4 regions of the Alteromonas sp. S015 genome follow, and region 4 is predicted to be linked to each of the others. Evidence: predicted binding sites of a transcription regulator. Region 4 holds the regulator's gene; each other region holds the start of a gene.

Region 1 (3,186 bases), on a different contig from region 4:
AAGGTGCTTGTTACCTGAGCAAGATAAGCATCTTCTACCTCGTCGAGAGTCATAATATCCTTGCCAAGATTAAATTCGCTTGTTGTTAGTGGGTATTGATCATTTCTACCCTCCATTGAAGCGTTATCCTCGCCGATGAACTCGTCTAACACGGGGAGGTCCGACTCGTAGATCACGGTCTCATCGGCAAGTAATACTGCTTGATCAACGATATTGCGCAACTCGCGAATATTGCCCGGAAAGGCGTAGCTGCTTAATTTTTCGAGGGCTTTTTTATGGAAACGCTTTTTCTCGTGGGACTGGGCTAAAAAATGCGCTGCAATCAGCGCAATATCTGACTTTCTCTCTCGTAAGGACGGAAGGTTGATAGGGAAGCCAGCTATTCGATAGTAAAGGTCACGCCTGAATTTCCCCTTTTCTACCATTTGCTTTAAATTTTTATGCGATGCACACACCAATCGGAAGTTGGCCTTCTTCGAAACTACGCTTCCCACAGGGCGGTAAGTTTGGGTTTCAAAAAGCCTTAGCAGCTTCACCTGCATGGCAAGGGGAATATCGCCTACTTCGTCAAAAAATAAGGTGCCACCCTCAGCCGCCTCTACTAGCCCTTTTTTATTAGTGGTCGCGCCGGTAAACGCGCCTTTTTCATAGCCAAATAACTCACTTTCAAGCAACGCATCAGACAATCCGGTACATTCAATCACAACGAACGGTTTTTCAGCCCGATGGCTACTTGAGTGCAGAGCCTGAGACACCAGTTCTTTCCCGGTTCCGGTTTCGCCAAACAGTAAAACGGATATATCTGAGTTCGCAGCGCGGTTAATTTTATTCAGCATTGTTTTAAATGCTTCTGACTCGCCAATCATTTTTCCAGCAGAGGGGCGGTTCGATGCAAAGGCAAGCTTATCTAGGATCTCCAGGAAACCTATTAAATCCCCGTGACCGTCGAAGATAGGCCGCATTAGAATGTCGCAGTAGCTTTGGCCCTCGCTGGTGGTATGGATATGCACCACGCTTGCTGCCCGGCCCGACTTTTTACTTTCCTGCATAGGGCACTGCTCGCCGCATTGGTCGCAGGGTTTATTGTTTCGATGAGATATCTGATAACAGGTGCTATAACCGAGCTTGATATCGATAGGGTAAGTATCTCTGTAAGGCGCATTGACTGCCTCAATAATGTAGTTTTGATTGATGAAAATAGCGGGCTTGTCTATTGCATCTATCATTGCTTGTACAATTGATATGTTCATTGTCAGCGTATTAGTTAATGCTACTTTTATCTTGCCAACTTAACATATTGGCATAGAGCTTGTTGATTGTTTCAGTTGAATCACAATGCCTGAGTGACAATACGTCCGTCAATAGGAGAGTTACACAATGAAAAAACGCATCTTTTTAATTGCGTTGGGGTTAGCCGTGAGCGCCGGGTGCCCTCTCGCTAATGCACAAAACAATGAGCCAACAGACAGCGACGTGCACGCAAAAGTGCAGCAGGCAAGAGTTCACGCTAAAGCCCTTGGTGGAGCGCTTAAATCTAGGCTAAAACAGGCAATTCAGTCTGGCGGTTTGGAAGCGGGTGTTGAAGAGTGTCAGTTGGCCGCCGAGCCTATCGCCGAGGGGCTTAGCCAACATGGGTGGGAAGTAGGGCGTACTGCGCTAAAAGTGAGAAACCCGAATAATGCGCCAGACGAGTGGGAGCGCGAGCAGCTAACGCTTTTCTCTTCTCTATTGGAAAAGACTAAGCTAGAGGGTAAGCCGCCGTCTACGCCTATGGATACCTATAAGTATGACAGTGACAGTGGCGAGTTCCGGTACATGATGGCTATTCAACAAGGTCAAGTTTGCATGGCGTGCCACGGCGCCCAAGTTGCACCTTCAGTAAAAGAAACCATATTAAAACATTATCCTAAGGATGAGGCCACTGGGTTCGAACTTGGTGAATTGCGCGGCGCGTTTACGCTGACCTATTCGCCGCAGTAACTTAAGTTAATGTTTTATCAGCTGAAGCGAAAGCTCTATTCTCAACCATTTTAAACCACACTACGACGTTCCCGTCTTCTTTTTATTTGTGTCAATTCTGTCACTTATAATGACAAAATTGGCGCAAGCTTGATGTTAGATCCTTGCGATGGATCAAAGTGCGCAACTTTTCGCCATGGAATAATTGTCCTGCACAGTACGAATAGACTGTCATTCATCAGTTGTTAGTTCAGATTAACGAGAAAAGTGATGTATGGCACAAACCATGCTCTAGCTGTGTTGAATATTCATGTGATAACCACTGAATAACCAATAAATTTATTTAAGGTCAAGCGCTTACCGCGCAAAAGAGACGAGGGAGATAACCCATGAGCGATACGTTAGTAGAACTATCGCGGTGGCAATTTGCATTAACTGCGATGTTCCACTTTATTTTTGTACCCTTAACACTAGGGCTAAGCTTTCTACTTGCCATCATGGAGTCGGTCTATGTGATGACAGGTAAAGAGATATACAAGCAAATGACCCAGTTTTGGGGAAAGCTGTTTGGTATTAACTTTGCCATTGGGGTCGCCACAGGCTTAACCATGGAATTCCAGTTCGGCATGAACTGGTCATACTATTCCCACTATGTCGGCGATATCTTTGGCGCGCCTTTGGCTATTGAAGGGCTTATGGCCTTCTTCTTGGAGTCTACCTTTGTGGGGTTGTTCTTCTTTGGCTGGGATAAAATGTCTAAGGTGAAGCACCTTATGGCTACTTGGTTAGTTGCCATTGGTTCTAACTTCTCAGCGCTTTGGATCCTAATCGCTAATGGCTGGATGCAGTACCCTGTAGGCGCTGAATTTAACTTTGAAGCTATGCGTATGGAAATGACCAGCTTCGCTGACGTTATTTTTAACCCTGTAGCACAGGTTAAGTTCGTTCATACGGTTTCAGCCGGTTACGTGACCGGCGCCATGTTTGTGTTGGCAATCTCTAGCTACTATCTACTAAACCACAAGCATATTGCGTTTGCCCGTCGTTCGTTTGCAATTGCAGCCAGCTTTGGCTTAGCTTCAACCTTGTCAGTTATTGTTTTAGGTGACGAAAGTGGCTATGAACTTGGTGACGTGCAAAAAGTGAAATTAGCTGCAGTTGAAGCTGAATACGAGACGCATCCCGCGCCTGCGCCGTTTACAGTATTCGGTATTCCGAATGACGAGA
Region 2 (3,186 bases), 210 kb from region 4:
ACGCAGGTAACGTCATAATGGCTCTAACAATTTCCGCACAATTAGATAAATTTGTATCATCTTATGTCGAACACACCAAGGGGGAAGGGTTAAAGATTGCATATGATAGCGAGTGGCCCTCGCCGTGCTATGAAATGTCGGCGCAAGATGGTGATCTGGTTAGATGGTCTCCAACGCTTCAATCGCCTCGGCAGTCTTTCAATAATGTTGAAGAGGCGCTATCGCTAAAGCTAAACCCAGACTACTGCGAGTATTTTACTCGTTACTACAGCGATAATTTAAAGGCTACTGCTCCGCAAGGTCGTTGTGAATTACTTCAAGTTTTTAATAACGAAGATTTCGAGCGATTACAGCAAAACTTAATTGGGCACTTGTTGATGAAGCAAAGACTCAAGCAAAGGCCAACATTGTTTTTTGGGTTAACCGACGAAGAAGATTTTGTTCTAACCGTTGTTAACGAAAGTGGCGAAGTTGCACTAGAGCAGGTAGGCAGAGAACCTACTCAAATCCTTGCGCCTTCCCTTTCGGCTTTTCTTGAGCAACTTACACCCACTATATGACAATATCACTTTAAATGGCGTTAATCAGGCCTAAAATTACCGGTTTGCAAAACGCTAAGCTATTGAGCGCTAATAATTTGATGTAGTGCTTGTTTAAGAGCTGCTACTTCTTTTTCCAAAACGTCGACCCGTGTGTTCAAATTGTTTGACTGCTCTGTTGTGGTGGCGTGGTTTTGTTGTAATACGTTTTCTTCGTTAGGTACATCTAACTTAGGCTTATGTGCGTGAAACCGCTTGAGCGCTTCAATGGCTTCGGTTACTGATACTTTAAAGGGCGCTTTGGCACGTAGAATGGCCACTGACGGCGTTTTACCTTGTTTGTGCATTTGAACACACAATAAGTGAAGTTGCTGTAAGTTAGAATTACTCATAATACGAAAATGGTTCAAGGTTGAGAATCGCCTCAGTGTAGCTTGTATATGTAGTCAATTTCACTAAAAAATAACTCATTTCACTATACCTAAAAGTTAACGGGAAAAGAAAAAATAAAAATAGATATAAAAATCAATGGTTTAATTTTTTGGCCCTATTCTTGTTTAATCAGTCATAAATTACGTTATCACTAACAAGCGTAGTGGTTTTTGCACGAATAATATGAGTATATTAATGTCTATTCAGTGTTGGTTCACAAAGTAGGCGTAGTATCAAATAAAAACAACATAAATAAGGAATTCACATGAAAACGGTTCTTCTTTCTGTAGCTTTGGCATCTTCAGTTTTACTTTCTGGCTGTGTCGTATCAGTAGGTGGTGGATCGGACAGTCACTACAGTGCTGATTGGGAAGATAGAGAGTTTAACAATCGTAAACATATAGCGAATCTTGAAACAGGGAAAAGTTACGAAAGTGTGCTAAGAAAAATGGGCGTAGCGGATTTCAACGAACTGTTCGAGAAGCAAGATGGAACATATCGCGTACTTTATTACCGTACTCAAAAAACCATGGGTGACGGTATTACCACAAAGGACGAGTGCACACCTTTAGTTTTCAGAAACGGTAATTTGATAGGTTGGGGTGACAGCGCTTATAGTTTGATGCACTAATTAAGCCTTTTATTGGTAATTTACGACGGATGTTGAAATTACTGTAATATCCAACGTGTTAATAAAAAGTTAACAAGTCGGGGCTTTTCGCGTAGGCTAAAGTTTATACAGTTTAAGTGGGTTGTTGGCGCAATGGTAAAAGTTGTGCGCTAACGTCCACTTTGCCCGTATTGTTTAGATGGGCAAAAGAAACCGAAAACTTTGCGTACAAGGAGCCCCTCATGAATACTGATACCATTAACAATGCAATAGCCCCGCTGCATGACACGGTTAAAGCCATCTATCTGTGTGTAGATGATCTCAAAGTTGCCGCCTCCATTCTATACAATGCGTACGTAGACGACCCTTTATTTATTGATATTTTCCAAGCAGAAAAAGAAGGATATGAAAGCCGTCTAAGATCGGCCATCCGCGAAGAGCTCAACGCATTTTGGGTAGCGGAGCAGCCCATGATTGGCTTATTTGATGATGACAGGCTTATCGCCGTTGCATGTTTAACCGCGCCTGATGCGGCATTTGGTTCAGGGCGTTACTGGCACTGGAGATTGCGAATGCTTTTGACAGCAGGCCTGTTTGGCACCAAGCAAATGTTAGAAAAAGAAGAAAAAGTACGCTCATTAGTACCCGCCGACAATTTCCACATGCTAAGTTTCATCGCGGTTCATCCTGATTATCAACATCATGGGCTAGGGCATGTATTGCTAGGTGCTGTTGATAGCGTGGTAGAAGAGGATGCAAAAAGCGAAGGCGTTTCAGTATTTGTGACTATAGAAAAACATCGTGCTTTCTTTAACGATGACAATTATCAGGTTGTGGGGCAACTCAGCCTTTCTCATGTGAACGGCGACGTAATGTTTAGGATGAAATGATGCTTTTTTCGATGAGACAGCTTTATTAAAACCCCACCATAAGTAATTCCAACCTCTGCACCAAATTTACCATAGCGTTTGTAAGACATTTCCTACAAACGCTGTGAGTGATCTTACTTAAATCGTGAAAGAAGAATTTATACTAAAGTATAAAGCTGTTGATTACATTGAAGTTTTTTTATTTAGTCAAAAGTCGTACAAAAATTTTTCTTAAATCTCTGTAATTCAATATGGCGGTAATAATTGGAAGGGATACTATGAACATGTCACAAGGAAACACGACGAGTCACGGATTGAGTAAGGAATCATCAACGGAATAAGTTAGGACAACTTAAGGATGAGACTCTCACAAGGCAGTGAGTGAAGGGAAGGGAAAGCAGATAGGATTCTGCATTAAACGGACGTTGAAAACGGATTTGATAGGGAATAAGGGAATTCATGGACGAGAGACGAGATAGGACATCACGTATAGGACGTTGCAGGGATAAAGGGACTAAAGCTAGCAAGGAGCTAGAGGCATGAAGCCAACGGCAGGGTTGCCATCAAGGAACTTCTAGTTTACATGGACGAGCAAACCAGGGACGAAAGAGGGACATGCTAACGGATTAGCAAAGCTGTAACAGGATGTGCAGCGAAAAATGGAACGAAGGAAGGGAGCGTCAGCGGAGTCTGACAAGGACAGCCTCAGGAAGAGGAACGCTGTATGAAGGATGTA
Region 3 (3,186 bases), on a different contig from region 4:
ACAAATTGTGTCAGAGATCTTAAGTTCGCCAAGACCTGTGATAGCAATGATGTCGCCAGCATGCGCAGATTCAACTTCGTGACGAGCAAGACCAAGGTAGCCATATACAAGGCCAACTTTACCATTGCGCTTTTCGCCATCAGCAGTAACAACCGTTACTTGTTGGTTTGGCTTCACAGAGCCACGCTTAACACGACCTACACCGATTACGCCCACGTATGAGTTGTAATCAAGCTGAGAAATCTGCATTTGGAAAGGACCGTCTACGTCTGCATCAGGTGCAGAAACTTGCTCGACGATAGTTTCAAATAGCGCATTCATGTCTTCTTGCGGCTCGTCAGCATCGTGTGACGCCCAGCCATTAAGTGCAGAAGCGTAAACAACTTGGAAATCTAGCTGTTCGTCAGTCGCACCTAGGTTGTCGAAAAGGTCAAATACTTGGTCCATAACCCAATCTGGGCGAGCACCTGGCTTGTCGATTTTATTGATAACAACGATTGGCTTTAGACCTTGAGCGAATGCCTTTTGCGTAACAAAGCGCGTTTGTGGCATTGGGCCTTCTTGTGCATCTACAAGTAGAAGTACAGAGTCGGCCATTGACATGACACGCTCTACTTCACCACCGAAGTCAGCGTGCCCTGGAGTGTCTACGATGTTGATGCGGTAGTCATTCCAGTTAATCGCTGTGTTCTTAGCTAGGATGGTAATGCCACGTTCTTTCTCGATGTCGTTCGAGTCCATTACGCGCTCTTCTTGCTCGCCTCGAGATTCAAGGGTGCCAGACTGCTGTAACAGTTTGTCTACCAGGGTGGTTTTACCGTGGTCAACGTGGGCGATGATTGCGATGTTACGCAATTTACTAATATCAGTGGTATTCATGCTTATATAGAGCCTGTGTAAATCGATGCCGACTTATTTCGGAAATCGAATAAGTCTGCATTAGATTTGTTGCAAAAAAATGCAGATAGAAAAATTTGCGCGGATTGTACAGAAAAACCACGACGTTTGCGCATCTTTTTTTTGATAGAAACGAGTTTTATTGCTTTTCGAAAACCAGACCAATAAATGACCACGCACTTTTGCACTGAATTGATCATATTAAGTGGCTATACACTAAAAAGTAATCTAGGCTGATTGACGTACAAATGAGCACAAAACGCCATATTGGTGCAGCGATGCACCAATATGGCGCATTTTAATTCAAACGGAAGTGATAGATGCCCGTCTATGCCATAAAAATCGGTGTACATATAGATGGCATGATAATCGCTTTCACTTTTGCCACTGTTGGAGTGAAGCTGATCATTCCGCATTTTTACATTAAACCTGGAGGACACGATGTCAGTAGAAAAGGCATTAGAGCTGATTAAAGAAAGTGAAGCGAAGTTTGTAGATTTACGTTTTACCGATACAAAAGGTAAGGAACAACACGTATCTATCCCTGCGAGCGTTGTTGATGAAGAGTTTTTCGAAGAAGGTAAAATGTTCGATGGTTCTTCAATCGCTGGCTGGAAAGGCATCAATGAATCAGACATGGTGCTTCTTCCAGACGCAACAAGCTGCGTTGTTGACCCTTTCGCTGAAGAAACACAAGTAAACATTCGTTGTGACATTGTTGAACCTTCTACAATGGAAGGTTATGAGCGTGATCCACGTTCAGTTGCTCGCCGTGCAGAAGAATTCCTAAAATCAACTGGCATCGGTGACACATGTTTCTTTGGCCCAGAGCCAGAGTTTTTCCTTTTCGACGACGTTCGCTTCCACACTGACATGGCGGGTTCTTTCTACAAGATTGACTCTTCTGAAGCAAAATGGAACTCTGGCGAAGAGTTTGAAGGCGGCAACATGGCACACCGCCCTGGCGTTAAAGGCGGTTACTTCCCAGTACCACCAGTAGATTCTGCTCACGATATCCGTGCTGCAATGTGCCTAGTTATGGAAGAGATGGGCCTTGTTATCGAAGCTCACCACCACGAAGTAGCAACTGCTGGCCAAAACGAAATTGCTTGCGAATTCAACACGCTAGTTAAGAAAGCTGACGAAATCCAAGTTTACAAGTATGTTGTTCACAACGTTGCACACGCATACGGTCAAACAGCTACCTTTATGCCTAAGCCGCTTGTTGGCGATAACGGTTCTGGTATGCACTGTCACCAATCTATCTCTAAAGATGGCGTAAACATCTTTGCAGGTGACAAGTACGCTGGCCTTTCTGAGGAAGCACTTTATTACATCGGTGGTATTATCAAGCACGCGCGTGCAATCAACGCCTTTGCTAACGCTTCAACTAACTCATACAAGCGTCTAGTTCCTGGATTCGAAGCTCCGGTAATGCTTGCATACTCTGCACGTAACCGTTCTGCGTCTATTCGTATTCCTCACGTAACTAGCGATAAAGCACGTCGTATCGAAGTTCGTTTCCCTGACCCAACAGCTAACCCATACCTAGCGTTCACCGCTATGCTTATGGCGGGTATCGACGGTATTAAGAACAAGATCCACCCTGGCGATTCAATGGATAAAGACTTGTACGACTTACCGCCAGAAGAAGCTGCTGAAATCCCAACAGTTGCAAGCTCGCTAGAAATGGCGCTTGAAGCTCTTGATAACGACCGTGACTTCCTTAAAGCAGGTGGCGTTATGACTGACGACATGATTGATGCATACATCGACCTTAAATCTGAGGAAGTAACCAAACTTAACATGACTACTCACCCAGTTGAGTTCGACATGTACTACAGCGTGTAAATTCGCACTGTATAGCAATTTATACTAAAGCCCGCTCTGCGGGCTTTTTTTATGCGCGCTTATTATCTACTATGCATTTATGCCTATGCGACAACGTACTATTCAAAAGTGCATCGCCAATTCAATGAGCTAACCACAAACCTCGGTTTAATGTGGCCGCACTCAATCAGCGATAGGCTAAACATAAGAAGTGAGCAAGAGAGTAAGTTAGCCAACCAAAACCACATTGATTAGGTAACGACACGTGAAAAACATGAAGCTAAACATTTGCTTAATTTCAGTGCTAATGAGCGGCGCCTTCGGATTAACTCCTCTACACGCTGCTTTGCTTAGTCAAGATGCTAACGCCTCCGCTGCTGCAACGTCTTCTTCACCAATGACAATATACAAAGTGGTTGGAAAAGATGGGTCTGTGACTTACACCGACAAACCGCAGCA
Region 4 (3,186 bases):
ATACATCATCGCTTGCATCAATATAAACAATTGTCATGGACCACGAAGAAGGTAGGTAGTCTAGAATTTCTACCAAGTCGTCTGGGTTTTTGGGTAAGTTTCTTACATCAATGCTCACCGCTACCTGATCATATTCATCCACAACGGTATGAGTCAGTGTAGGAAGTAAGTTTACCGGAATATTGTCAACGCAGTAATAACCTAAATCTTCCAAAGCGCGAAGTGCGACAGATTTACCAGATCCCGAACGACCACTGATTATAATCAGCTTCACCTAACTTCTCCCTATATTCTGGTTCAATCATATACGCGTTGTTGAATTAGGCGCCTACTTAACGATGAAAAGACGCTTAATGGTTAACTTAATGCAGAAAGTATATCGTCGCTAGTTGTTGCGCGACGTATCGCTTTGATCGTTTCTTTGTCGCTCAGTTTGCCTGCCACTGTGGCTAGCGTTTGAAGGTGTCCTTCGGTTTGCTCCTCGGGAACGAGTAGTGCAAAAAATATGTCTACGGGTTTTTCGTCAAGGGCGTCAAAGTCAATAGCAGGCGTGCTGGTTACAACAATTGCTATCACTTTCTCAAGGCCTGCTAAGCGGCCATGGGGCAGGGCGATACCATTGCCGATGCCTGTGCTACCCATACGCTCTCGAGCCATCAAACTGTTGAGTACCGTTGCTTGGTCAATGTTTTCGTTTTGCTTGGCAGCGATATCAGCGATGATCTCAAGAATTCGCTTTTTACTGTTACACTGAACCGCACACTCGGTGCGGTCCAGACTTACGATGGCTTGTATATCCATGCTTAATTGACTACTAGTGTTTTTTCAGTTTTTCCTTATGCTTGATTACCTGCCGGTCGAGTTTATCAACCATGCTGTCAATCGCCGCATACATGTCTGTATTTTCTGAGGATGCGAATACTTCAGCGCCACTTAAATGAACGGTCGCTTCGGCTTTTTGATTTAATTTTTCAACGTTCAGGATGACATGCACATTAGAAATGTGATCAAAGTGACGTTCAAGTTTGCTGAACTTCGTATCGACATAATTACGCAAAGAGTCGGTGATTTCGACATGATGACCAGTAAGGTTGATTTGCATATTTCGTCTTCCTTATATTATTAAGCCCGTTTAGATAAGGCTTTTGCGTTGGTTCGACGGCGGAATCGATAAAGATTCCCGGTACTTTGCTATTGTTCGCCGGGCAACCTTAATGCCTTGTTCGGCCAACAATGAAGCAATCTTGCTATCGCTTAGCGGCTTGCTGGGCTTTTCAGCGGCCACTAATTTTTTGATCAATGCTCGAATCGCTGTAGACGAGCATTCACCACCAGACTCAGTTGCAACGTGACTTGAGAAGAAATATTTCAATTCGAAGATTCCACGTGGCGTGTGCATGTACTTCTGCGTTGTTACTCGCGAAATAGTCGATTCGTGCATATCTACCATTTCTGCGACATCATTTAGCACCATTGGTTTCATCATTTCCGGACCGTGCTCAAAAAAGCCCATTTGTTGCTGCACAATACAGTTTGCAACCTTCATCAATGTATCATTGCGAGATTCAAGGCTCTTTATGAACCACTTGGCCTCTTGCATGTGTGAGCGGATGAATTGTGAGTCGCTACTATTCTTGGCACGGCGACTCATGGCTGCGTACTGTTGGTTAACACTTAGTTTAGGCAGACTGTCAGGGTTCAGCTCAACCACCCAACGGCCATTCTTTTTGGTCACTGATACATCAGGAATAACATACTCAGGCTCTTTAGTAACTAAAGCACTACCTGGACGAGGATTCAAGGTTTGCAGTAAACGCATTGCCTCGCGCAGCTGATCTTCTTTTAATCGGCTTTTACGCATAAGCGTACGATAGTCTTTACTGCTCAGTAAGTCAGAGTATTCTTCAATCAGTTGTTTCGCTTCAGCAAGCCACGGTGTGTCTTCTGAAAACTGGCGCAATTGCACCATTAAACATTCTTGTGGAGAGCGTGAGCCAGAACCAATAGGGTCGAACATCTGAATGCGCTTAAGCACACATTCTATTTCGTCCATTTCAATCGGCTCTTCCATATCATCATCGTTAACCGCTTCTAAAATTTCATCAAGGGTAACGGTTAAATAACCTGACTCGTCGATAGAGTCGATGATTGCTGTAGCGATAGCGCGATCGGTATCCGAGAAATGAGTAAGGCGCATTTGCCACAATAGGTGCTCTTGAATATCTTCAGTAGTCTCACCTTGGAAGATCTGCTCGTCGTCATTAGATGGACCCGGAGCGGGAGAAGATGAAGCGGAGTAGTATTCATCCCATGTGCTGTCGATAGGCAGCTCATCGGGAAGATCGTTTTTTTCTAATGCATCACCCGCTTCTAGCGTGTCACTAGATGCAGAAGCAGTGGCCTCAGAACCCCCGTCGTCATTATCGATATTGTTCTTTTCTAACTGTGGCTCGTCGTTACCTTCTTCAATTTCTAATAGTGGATTAGAGTCGAGCGCTTCTTGAATTTCCTGTTGAAGATCAAGTGTAGAAAGCTGCAGCAGTTTAATGGCCTGCTGAAGCTGTGGCGTCATGGTAAGTTGTTGGCTAAATTTTAGCTGTAAAGATGGTTTCATCTACGTCTTATTTTAATGCTCTAAATTGAATATACCGGAGCGAAACTGAAAAATGACAATTCAGTTACACTAACTATAGCCTGAATTGTTCGCCTAGGTATACATCCCTTACTTTTTGATTACTTAAAACCTGTTCCGCGGTTCCCTGCGCAATAAGCTCGCCATGACTCACAATGTACGCTTTTTCACAAACATCCAATGTCTCTCGTACGTTATGGTCTGTGATAAGGATTCCAATACCCCTATCGCGAAGATGTTGTATTATCTTCTTTATATCATTAACTGATATTGGATCAACACCAGCAAATGGTTCGTCTAACAAAATAAATTGCGGTTTTGCGGCCAGGGCACGGGCAATCTCAACGCGACGGCGCTCGCCCCCTGATAAACTCATCCCCGTACTATTACGTATATGGTTAATATTAAATTCATCAAGTAGCGCATCTGCTTCTTCTTCCTGCTGAAGTGAATTTAAATCTTTACGGGTTTGCAGTATGGCCATGATATTTTCATGTACCGTTAGCTTTCTAAAAATAGACGCTTCCTGCGGTAGGTAGCCAATTCCGCGGCGT

Evidence for each region. The regulator sigma-54, encoded in region 4, starts transcription at its own class of promoters, with help from an activator protein. The targets are predictions, from matches to a motif close to GTTGGCACGNNNNTNGNNT.
Region 1: a site for sigma-54 is predicted at 1,297-1,315, ahead of V7R42_RS08130 (Tll0287-like domain-containing protein). Genes of this name have one in related genera too.
Region 2: a site for sigma-54 is predicted at 1,080-1,098, ahead of V7R42_RS06185 (DUF3192 domain-containing protein). Genes of this name have one in related genera too.
Region 3: a site for sigma-54 is predicted at 1,254-1,272, ahead of glnA (glutamate--ammonia ligase). Genes of this name have one in related genera too.

What each region holds. Positions count from the first base shown of each region.
Region 1 is NZ_JAZETO010000003.1:375,283-378,468, forward strand. Features, by position in the region: gene V7R42_RS08125 (sigma-54 interaction domain-containing protein) at 1-1,226, opposite strand, end outside; gene V7R42_RS08130 (Tll0287-like domain-containing protein) at 1,378-1,980, shown strand; gene V7R42_RS08135 (cytochrome ubiquinol oxidase subunit I) at 2,349-3,186, shown strand, end outside.
Region 2 is NZ_JAZETO010000002.1:494,410-497,595, forward strand. Features, by position in the region: gene syd (SecY-interacting protein) at 18-560, shown strand; gene V7R42_RS06180 (hypothetical protein) at 620-931, opposite strand; gene V7R42_RS06185 (DUF3192 domain-containing protein) at 1,237-1,602, shown strand; gene V7R42_RS06190 (GNAT family N-acetyltransferase) at 1,824-2,471, shown strand.
Region 3 is NZ_JAZETO010000004.1:308,412-311,597, forward strand. Features, by position in the region: gene typA (translational GTPase TypA) at 1-879, opposite strand, end outside; gene glnA (glutamate--ammonia ligase) at 1,339-2,748, shown strand; gene V7R42_RS10040 (DUF4124 domain-containing protein) at 2,993-3,186, shown strand, end outside.
Region 4 is NZ_JAZETO010000002.1:281,582-284,767, forward strand. Features, by position in the region: gene rapZ (RNase adapter RapZ) at 1-274, opposite strand, end outside; gene ptsN (PTS IIA-like nitrogen regulatory protein PtsN) at 358-801, opposite strand; gene hpf (ribosome hibernation promoting factor) at 815-1,102, opposite strand; gene V7R42_RS05300 (RNA polymerase factor sigma-54) at 1,133-2,614, opposite strand; gene lptB (LPS export ABC transporter ATP-binding protein) at 2,688-3,186, opposite strand, start outside.